DNA from 3 places in the Streptomyces sp. NPDC008317 genome. Region 1 is predicted to be linked to each of the others. Evidence: riboswitches for the same ligand, from Rfam matches in the RefSeq annotation. Region 1 holds a riboswitch; each other region holds the start of a gene.

Region 1 (3,193 bases):
GCAGCCGTTGCTCGTCATCGAGCACACCGATGCCGCCGCCACGCTGGCGGATGTCCTGCGCCAGTTCGACGAGGGCGGGACGGGTATCGCCGTGCTGTCGGCGACGCTGGACCGGAAGGGCTGACCGAACCGGCCGCATGCCAACGGCCCTGGCGTCGGGGGGGAGCGCCAGGGCCGTCGGGGTTAACCGGAGGAGCGGTCCCGGGTGGAGCGGGACCGTCCCAGATGGTTCAGACGGCGATGTCGTGGGCGCGGAGCCAGACGGCCGGGTCGATGGGGGCGGCCCCGGCGGCGGGGCGGACCTCCAGGTGGAGGTGGGGGCTGGTGACGTTGCCGGTGGCGCCGACGCGCCCGATGGTGTCGCCGGTGATGACCTCGCCGGAGGTGACGACCATGGTGGAGAGGTGGCAGTACCACAGCTCGGTGCCGTCATCGAGGGTGAGGATCACGCGGTAGCCGTACGAGCCCGCCCACCCGGCCGAGGTGACCGTACCGGTGTGGATGGCGTGCACCGGGGTGCCGGTGGGAGCGGCGAAGTCCTGGCCGGAGTGGGTGTTGGCCCACAGGGAACTGGCCTCGCCGAAGCTGTCGGTGAGCGTGTACGAGGCGAGCGGCTTGAGGTACGAGACCGCGAGGTGGGCCAGGCGCTCGGACTCGGCCTTGGCGGCGGCCTCGGCATCGGCCTTGGCCTGTGCTTCCGCCGCGGCCTTCGCGGCGGCGGCCTGCTCGCGTACCTTCTGCGCGGCGGCCTCGCGGGCGGCCTGCTGGGCCGCCGCCTTCTCGGCCGCCTCGCGCTCGGCCCGCGCGGCGGCGTCCCGCTGCCGCGTGGCCTCGTCGATGATGCGGGCGCGCAGGGCCTCACCGGGGTCGGTGGGCACGGGGGCGGCGGACGGCGCGACGTCGACGGAGGAGGCGGCCACCACGGCGGTCGGAGCCGTGGTCGAAACCGGCGCCAAGTCCGTAGCTGGGGCCAAGTCCGTAGCCGGAACCAAGTCCGTAGCCGGAGCCAAGTCGGGGTCCGGAACCAAGTCCGTGGCCGTATCGGCGGCCGTGCTCACGGAGGTCGTACTCACGGAGGTCGTACTCACGGAGGTCGTGCTCACGGAGGTGTCGGGGGCCGACACGTCCCGTACCGCCGCGCCGAAGAAGTCACCGGCCGTGGGCAGCGCCGACACGCCGGGGGAACCGGCGGGCGAGACCCCGGTCGAACTCGGGGGCAGGTCAAGGGAGTCGGGAATTTCCGGCAGATCCGGGACCGCTATGGGCGCGGGTACGGCGTCGGCCGCGACGGCCACGCCCCCGGCCCCTACGGCGGCCATCGCGGCGACGCCGAGGACGGTCGAGCCACGGGCCACGGAGCCGACGGAGCGCTGGCGCGGAAGCCGGTGACGGTTCGCGCCCTGAACGCCGTACGCGCCGTATCCGCCCTGCGCGCCCACGGCACCGGCGTCGCCCTGGGCCGCGACGTACGCGGCGGCTTCGGCAGTGGCAGAGACAGAGGCAACAGAAGCAGAAGCAGTGGCTTCGGCAGAGGCGGCGGAATCCCCTGGAGAATTCCAGTCGTCCCACTCGCCGGGGGGATCGGCCGCTGGGGCCGCCGGGGCGGGAGCGTAGGCAGGCTGGTTGGACGCCACGCGGGCGCACTCCTTTCCTTCCTTGTCGCCTACCGGGTTAGCTGACGGGTTCGGAGCAGGAAGGTCTCCTACGGGCCTGGATGCTGCCCGATTCACCCCATTGGACCCCTCCCGTACGCCAGGGTGTGGCGAGCAGGAGGGCGGGTCCCCGGTTCCCGCGGACGGGATTCGGCAAGCGCGCGGTGCCGCCTCTGTGGCGGTGGTGACAACCGCGCTGCGTTATCGAACGTTAATAGAGCCGGGGTCGTTTTCCAAGCCGAATCAAAGAGTTGACGTCGGGAACCAAACAGTCACGGAGTGCGTGATACGGGTAAACCCGGCACCGGATGTGGCCGGGTAGTGATGTGAGTGTGTGTCAGTTGTTATGCACAGGGGGACGGTTCGATTACGTACGGTCAGGGCGCGGCGCCGATTCCGTGTGCACGGCCGTGTACGGCGTCGGCCGACGGCCGGGGTCCGGCAGCCAAGCAACGGGCGGCGACGGGGCCGCTGCGGTCTCGCCACCGGTGTGGACCTCTGCCAATTCGCGAATCGCTTGGCAGGTCACGCACCCGGACCCCACCATGAGCAGGCCCCGTACATCTGTCATGCACTCGTCCTCTCCATGACGCCCAAGGGAGCTTTTCATGGCACGCCCCAGCGACCCCCAAGTACCCGCGCCGTCAAGCCCGTTGAGCCCGGCCGGTGAATCCGGCCAGGTTGGGCGCGAAGTCGACGCCGCGGGCACGCCCGGCGTTATGTCCACGGGTACGTCCGCGGGCACGCCCGGCGTGACGTCCACGGGTACGTCCGGGGTCGTGTCCGGGGTCCCGGTCCCGTCCGGGGTCGTCTCCGGCGCCGAACCCACCGGCTCACCCGGGCGCATACCCGGCGCCCCCGCCGGGGTCCCGCTCGCGGCGGAGACGCCCACCCGGCGCTCGCTGCTGCGCGGCACCCTCGCCTTCGGGGCCGCCGTCACCGTCGGCGTCACGGCGGACCTGACGTCCGGGATCGGCCGCGCGTCGGCCGCCACCGTGGACTACCCGTCGGCCTCCTGGACCCCGGCCAGTTCCGGCAACTACACGGCGTCCAACCGCACTTCGACCTACCCGATCAACCTCGTGGTGATCCACGTCACCCAGGAGTCCTTCACCGACACCATCAGCCTCTTCCAGGACCCCTCCCACGCGGCGGCGGCCCACTACGTCGTCCGCTCGGGCGACGGCGCCATCGCCCAGTGCGTCCGCGAGCGCGATGTCGCCTGGCACGCGGGCAACTGGGACTACAACACCCGCAGCATCGGCATCGAGCACGAGGGCTGGGTCGACCAGCCCGCCTACTTCACCACCGCGATGTACCACTCCTCGGCCGCCCTCACCGCCGAGATCTGCGACAAGTACGGCATCCCCAAGGACCGCGACCACATCATCGGCCACGTCCAGGTCCCCGGCACCGACCACACCGACCCCGGACCCAACTGGGACTGGGTCCGCTACATCCGCCTGGTCAACGGCACCTGACGCCTCCGGCGCGGAATCGGCGCGGAATCGGCGCGGAATCGGCGCGGATTCGGGGGACGG
Region 2 (3,193 bases), on a different contig from region 1:
CCGGGACAGCAGGTCGTCGCCGTCGAGGTGCTGCTCGACGCGCCGCTGGACGCCGAGCCCGAGGGTCTGGACGGCGTCGGCACCATCATGGCCAGGGCGCTGTCGGAGGGCACGGAGCAGCACACCGCCGAGGAGTTCGCGGCCGAGCTGGAGCGCTGCGGCGCCACGCTGGACGCGCACGCCGACCACCCCGGTGTGCGGGTCTCCCTCGAAGTGCCCGCCTCCCGGCTCGACAAGGCGCTCGCCCTGCTCGCGGAGGCGCTGCTGACCCCGGCCTTCCCCGAGGACGAGATCAAGCGGCTGGTCGCCAACCGGCTCGACGAGATCCCGCACGAGCTGGCCAACCCCGCCCGCAGGGCCGCGATGGCGCTGTCCAAGGAGCTGTTCGCACCGGAGCTGCGCTGCTCCCGGCCGCGCCAGGGCACCGAGGAGACCGTCCGCAGGATCGACGCGGCGGCCGTACGCGCCTTCTACCGGGCCCACGTCCGCCCGTCCACCGCGACCGCCGTGGTGGTCGGCGACCTCACCGGCATCGACCTGCCGCGGCTGCTCGACGACACCCTGGGCGGCTGGAGCGGCTCGGCCGCCAAGCCCCGCCCGCGCCCGGCGATCACCTCGGACGACACCGCGCGCGTGGTCATCGTGGACCGGCCGGGCGCGGTGCAGACCCAGCTCCTCATCGGCCGTACCGGCGCCGACCGGCACGACCCGGTGTGGGCGGCCCGCGTGATCGGCACCTACTGCCTGGGCGGCACCCTGACCTCCCGCCTGGACCGCGTGCTGCGCGAGGAGAAGGGCTACACCTACGGCGTACGCGCCTTCGGACAGGTGCTGCTCGGCTCCGCCGACGGTACGGGCGCCGCGCTGCTGGGCATCAGCGGCTCGGTGGCCACCGAGGTCACCGGGCCCGCGCTCGCCGACACCTGGCAGGTCATCAGGACGCTCGGCGAGGGCGGCCTGACCGACGAGGAGCGGGACGTCGCCGTACAGAATCTGGTCGGTGTGGCGCCGCTGCGCTACGAGACGTCGGCGGCCGTCGCGGCCACGCTGACCGACCAGGTCGAGCAGCAGCTCCCGGACGACTACCAGGCCGAGCTCTACGCGCGGCTGGCGGCCACGGGCACGGTGGAGGCGACCGCCGCGGTCGTCAACGCCTTCCCGCTCGACCGGCTCGTGGTGGTGCTGGTCGGGGACGCGTCCGTCATCGCCGGGCCGGTGGGCGAGTTGGGCATCGGACCGGTGAACATCATCACGTAGTACCGGACGGTCGGACCCGCGTCACGCGGGTCACGCGCCACCCGGCGCGAGCGGTCGGCACCGCTCGCGCCATCCGTCCCCGGAACCCCGGCAGCCCCCTGCGGCGCCGGGGTTCCGGGCGTTTTCGACCGCCGCGCGGGCGTTTTCGAGCGCCGTGCGGGAGTTGGGGAGGACTTGCGGGGGAGTGTCAGCGAAGTGTGGCGTACGCAACAAATCAGCTGATCTGTTTGGCGGATGGGCGAAACCGCGGTTAGCGTCTTCGCTCGTTGCCCGTCAGCAGCAGCCGCGTCCGGCGGCACGCGGGCACACATCGCCGAGTCCCCGTCAGGGGAGCCGGGGACCCAGCCCTCTCGCGAGGGAGCAGTCCCTGGGGTGAATCGGGACCGACCGCCGAGCGGCGGCCGGACCCGTAGGAGACCTTCCTGCTCCGAACCCGTCAGCTAACCCGGTAGGCGAGAAGGAAGGAAAGGAGCGACGCCTCTTCATGGCGTTCACCGTTCTGCCCGCGCCCAGCGGGAAGCACCGCCGTCCCCGTCGCGGCGCCGCACGCACCGTCCGCGGTGGCGGCACGCTCGCCGGAGTCGCGGTGCTCACCGCGACCGGAGCGTTCGGGGCCACCTCGATGACCGCCACGGCCCACGCCGAGAGCGCGCACGACGCCGTCGCGAACACCGTCTTCGCCCGTACCGCCGATGTGACCGGCTCGCTCGCCGACTCCCTGGCCGCGCAGGCGGAGGCCCAGCGCAAGGCCGCCGAGGCCGCGAAGGCCACGGCGGAGGCCGACCGCAAGCAGGCGGAGGCCGCCGCCCGCGCCAAGGCGGCCAAGGCCAAGGCCGACGCGGCGGCCGCGAAGGCCAAGGCGGAGGCCGCGGCCAAGGTCCGGGCCGCCCGCGAGGCCAAGGCCCGCGCCGACCGCGCCGCCGCCGAGCGCAAGCGTCTCGGCTCCTTCGTCCTGCCGGTCGACAGCTCCTACGTCTCCACCGCCTACCACTCCTCCAGCGGCCTGTGGTCCTCTGGCTACCACACCGGCATCGACTTCCACGCGGCCAGCGGCACCACCGTGCACGCGGTCGGCTCCGGCACCGTGGTCGAGGCCGGCTGGGGCGGCTCGTACGGCAACAACATCGTGATCCGGATGTCCGACGGGATGTACACCCAGTACGGCCACCTGTCCTCGATCCAGGTCTCGGTCGGCCAGAGCGTCACGCCCGGCCAGCAGATCGCCCTGTCCGGCGCGACCGGCAACGTCACCGGGCCCCACCTGCACTTCGAGGCCCGTACCGGACCCGACTACGGCTCCGACGTCGACCCCATCGCCTACCTGCGCAAGCACGGCGTCTCGGTCTGACCCCAGGACCCCGCAGGGGTCCCGCCACCGCCCCCTGGAACCACCGCACCACCCCCCTCAGCACGAAGGCCCCGGCTCCCCCCGCCGGGGCCTTCGTCCGTCCCGTACCCGTGCCGTACCCGTCCCGCATCGGTCCCGCGCGCCAAAAGAAGTCCCATATTCGGGACTGTGATCGGAATCCCTGGTGTGCTGGAATAGGGTTACCGCAGAATGTGCGGAAAGAATGGGGTCCTGCGATGCGGAATCGGATGTGAACGGGACGGACGGCACGGGGCGGCGTATCTCCGCCCAGGTGGTGTGTACGGCCATCCGCGACGACATTGTCAGCGGTTTCTTCCCGCCGGGCGGCCGGCTGACGGAGGAACTGCTCGCGCAGCGGTACGGGGTGTCGCGCGTGCCGGTCCGCGAGGCGCTGCGCACCTTGGAGTCCGAGGGCTTCGTCCGCACCCGCAGGCACGCCGGCGCGTCGGTGGCCGAGCCCACCGAGCAGGAGGCGGCCGACCTTCTGGAACTGCGCGGCCTGTTGGAGCCGCTGGGCGCCGCGCGCGCCGCCCAGCGCCGTACCGACGCGCATCTGAAGGTGCTGCG
Region 3 (3,193 bases), on a different contig from region 1:
GCTGCCGGTGTCGTTCACCGCCGAGGCCGCGCAACAGAAGTGACGGCGCGTCACGGTCGTGATCGCGACGTGATGATCGCTACACCGACTTGTGATCCGTTGGCCAACACCGCTACGTTCTGCGGTCAACGCGAGAAGCGCGGTCGCTCGTACGGGCACGGTGCGTACGGACGGCCACCTCTCGCGGACGGCTCGCGCCAGACGCGGCGGACGTCACGGAAGCGGAAGCGGAGACAGCAGCAACAGCACCAGCAACGTCGGCGGGCTCCGGCCCGCTCCCCGCCGCCGTCACGTCACGCACCGCGCTCCGGCGCGTAAGGCTTACGAGAAAGGCGACCGCATGCTCTCGTCCGGGAACGGCCGGCACCGCCGACCGCGACAGGCCCCGGCGGCCATGGTGACCGTCGCGGCGACCGGCGCGGGGATCGCACTCCCGCTCCTCGGCGCGGGGGCCGCGCACGCCGCGGACTCCAGCACGTGGGACAAAGTCGCGATATGCGAGACCGGCGGCCTGTGGAGCGCCGACCCGAGCAACGGCTTCTACGGCGGCCTGGCGATCACCCAGGACACCTGGAACGCCTACGGCGGCCAGGCGTACGCGCCACGCCCCGACCTCGCGTCCAGGACGGAACAGATCGCCGTCGCCGAGCGGATGCTCGCCGACCTCGGGCCGAACGCCTGGCCCGGCTGCGAGGACGGTACGGGGCTGCTGGACGCCGTGACGCCGCCCGTGGCGGGCGGCACGCCCGCGGCCACCCCCACCACCCCGGCGCCGTCCGCCTCGACCCCGCCCTCCGGCGACGCCACGACCGGCGGCTCCGGCGGCACCGGGGGCTCGAACACCGACCCGTCGCTGCCGACGATCATCCCGACCGCGCCGGGGACGGACACGCCCACCGGGCCCGCCGACGGCTCGACGGTCACCCCGGTGACGCCCACGGCGCCCACCACCGCCCCCGTCACCCCCACGTCGCCCGGTGACGGCTCGCGGAACACTCCGGGCTCGCCCACCGCCGACGCGCCCGCGACGCCCGGCACGGGCCGCCACGCGAAGCCGTACGTGCCCACCGACGCCGAGCTGGCCGCGGCCGACCAGGCGACCCGTACGGAGCTGACCGCCGTCACGGACGCGGGCGCGGACAGCGGTACGGACACCGGCAAGGGCTCGGACGACGGCAGCACCGGAGCCACCGGCGCCAGCGACACCGGACACAGCGCCGACGGCGGCCACGACTACACCGTCGCGTACGGCGACTCGCTCGCCGGTATCGCCTCCAGCCACCACGTCCAGGGCGGCTGGAGCGGTCTCTACGACGCCAACCGGCAGGTGATCGGCCAGGACCCGAACCTCATCAAACCGGGTCAGATCCTGACACTTGACCTCGGCTGAGGGCTCCGCGTCTTTCTGACCGTCCGTCACGGCCGCGGGGGCAAACCGGACGAACCGTACGACGTCCTCCGCGGCCCGTGTGACAAGCCTCTCGCCCGCCCCTGTGACCGCCCGCTCGCAGAGCGCTGAAACCGGCCCCTGTGACCTGCGATTCTCTGAACCCGCTCTGGGGGCGGGAGCGGTGCGGGGGCGGAACGCGGATGTTTGTCCTTTCCGGCGCCTGTGCTTAGCGTCGTCATCGCTCGCCACAGCGGGCCCCGCCGGTCAGGAACGCCGAGTCCTGCCGCCGACCGACGGGAACAGTCGACGCGAAAGCGCCGTAGGCAGGAGCGGGGGACCCAAGGTCTTTCGCCGGTCACGTTCGTACGGCACGCAGCCTGCGGAACGCACCGGCTCGGGGTTAAGCACGGAATCCGCGGTCGCGGATCCGGCCGGGCAACTCACGCCCGAACCCGACAGCTCACCTCGCAGGCGTCGGTGAGGACACGAACCATGGCTAAGCACCGCCGTACGTCCAAGCTCGTCCGCATCGCCGCGCTCGCCGGTGTCACCGGCACCGCGATCGCCGTACCGCTCCTCGGAGCCACCTCCGCCTCCGCCGCCTCCGTCTCCACGTGGGACGCCGTCGCCCAGTGCGAGTCCGGCGGCAACTGGTCCATCAACACCGGCAACGGCTACTACGGTGGCCTCCAGTTCTCGCAGTCGAGCTGGGAGGCCGCGGGCGGCACCCAGTACGCCGCGCGCGCCGACCTGGCCACCAAGGACCAGCAGATCGCCACCGCCGAGAAGCTGCTCGCCATGCAGGGCCCGGGTGCCTGGGCCTGCGCCGGCGCCGGCAACCTGACCTCGGGCGGCTCCGCGGCGAACGTCGACACCTCGTCGCCGTCCTCGTCGTCGTCCTCCTCCTCGTCGTCGTCTTCCAGCTCTTCCAGCTCCTCCGGCTCCAGCAGCTCGGACTCCTCGAACACCGGCTCCTCCGACAGCTCCTCGCAGCCGTCGCAGCAGCAGAGCACCCCGGCCCCGGCCGAGACCTCCGCGCCGGTCACCCACCACAAGAGCCACGGCAAGGGCAACGGCGAGTACACCGTCGTCTCCGGCGACTCGCTCTCCAAGATCGCCACCGCGCACCACGTCTCCGGCGGCTGGCAGCACCTGTTCGACCTGAACAAGGACATCGTGCAGGACGCCAACCTGATCTACCCGGGCCAGCACCTGCACCTGGGCTGAGGCCACGGGATGTGATCCCCGGCCGGGCACGTACTCTCCCCCGAGCGTGCCCGGCCGGGGCCTTTTTCCGTCTCAGGGTCCGGGCTCGGTACCGGGCGCGACACCGAAGACGGTTAGGCTCAGGTCGAAAAAGACAGAGACATCTCAGAAGGACTGAAGGAGACACTCGTGCCGTCCATCGACGTCGTCGTAGCCCGGGAAATCCTCGACTCGCGAGGCAACCCCACCGTCGAGGTCGAGGTCGGCCTCGACGACGGCAGCACCGGCCGCGCGGCGGTCCCGTCCGGCGCCTCCACCGGCGCATTCGAGGCCCTCGAACTCCGCGACGGCGACAAGAACCGCTACCAGGGCAAGGGCGTCGAAAAGGCCGTCCTCGCCGTCATCGAGCAGATCGGCCCGGAGTTGGTCGGCTACGACGCCACCGAGCAGCGGCTGATCGACCAGGCGATGTTCGACCTGGACGCCACGCCCGACAAGTCCTCGCTCGGCGCCAACGCGATCCTCGGCGTCTCGCTCGCCGTGGCGCACGCCGCCTCCGAGGCGTCCGACCTGCCGCTCTTCCGCTACCTGGGCGGC

What was found. A riboswitch is a leader RNA that binds a small molecule or an ion and turns the genes downstream of it on or off. The one in region 1 is predicted to bind cyclic di-AMP.
Positions count from the first base shown of each region.
Region 2: it holds a riboswitch for cyclic di-AMP, as region 1 does, so the genes downstream of both, ACFY9V_RS30630 (M23 family metallopeptidase) here and ACFY9V_RS04850 (peptidoglycan DD-metalloendopeptidase family protein) in region 1, are expected to answer to the same signal.
Region 3: it holds a riboswitch for cyclic di-AMP, as region 1 does, so the genes downstream of both, ACFY9V_RS20550 (transglycosylase family protein) here and ACFY9V_RS04850 (peptidoglycan DD-metalloendopeptidase family protein) in region 1, are expected to answer to the same signal.

Region 1 is NZ_JBIBFQ010000001.1:1,149,689-1,152,881, reverse strand. Features, by position in the region: gene ACFY9V_RS04855 (hypothetical protein) at 1-124, shown strand, start outside; gene ACFY9V_RS04850 (peptidoglycan DD-metalloendopeptidase family protein) at 231-1,355, opposite strand; cyclic di-AMP (ydaO/yuaA leader) riboswitch at 1,646-1,818, opposite strand; gene ACFY9V_RS04845 (N-acetylmuramoyl-L-alanine amidase) at 2,498-3,133, shown strand.
Region 2 is NZ_JBIBFQ010000011.1:114,486-117,678, forward strand. Features, by position in the region: gene ACFY9V_RS30625 (pitrilysin family protein) at 1-1,257, shown strand, start outside; cyclic di-AMP (ydaO/yuaA leader) riboswitch at 1,559-1,726, shown strand; gene ACFY9V_RS30630 (M23 family metallopeptidase) at 1,742-2,605, shown strand; gene ACFY9V_RS30635 (GntR family transcriptional regulator) at 2,829-3,193, shown strand, end outside.
Region 3 is NZ_JBIBFQ010000006.1:75,817-79,009, reverse strand. Features, by position in the region: gene ACFY9V_RS20560 (cytochrome P450) at 1-43, shown strand, start outside; gene ACFY9V_RS20555 (transglycosylase family protein) at 341-1,390, shown strand; cyclic di-AMP (ydaO/yuaA leader) riboswitch at 1,696-1,879, shown strand; gene ACFY9V_RS20550 (transglycosylase family protein) at 1,883-2,617, shown strand; gene eno (phosphopyruvate hydratase) at 2,786-3,193, shown strand, end outside.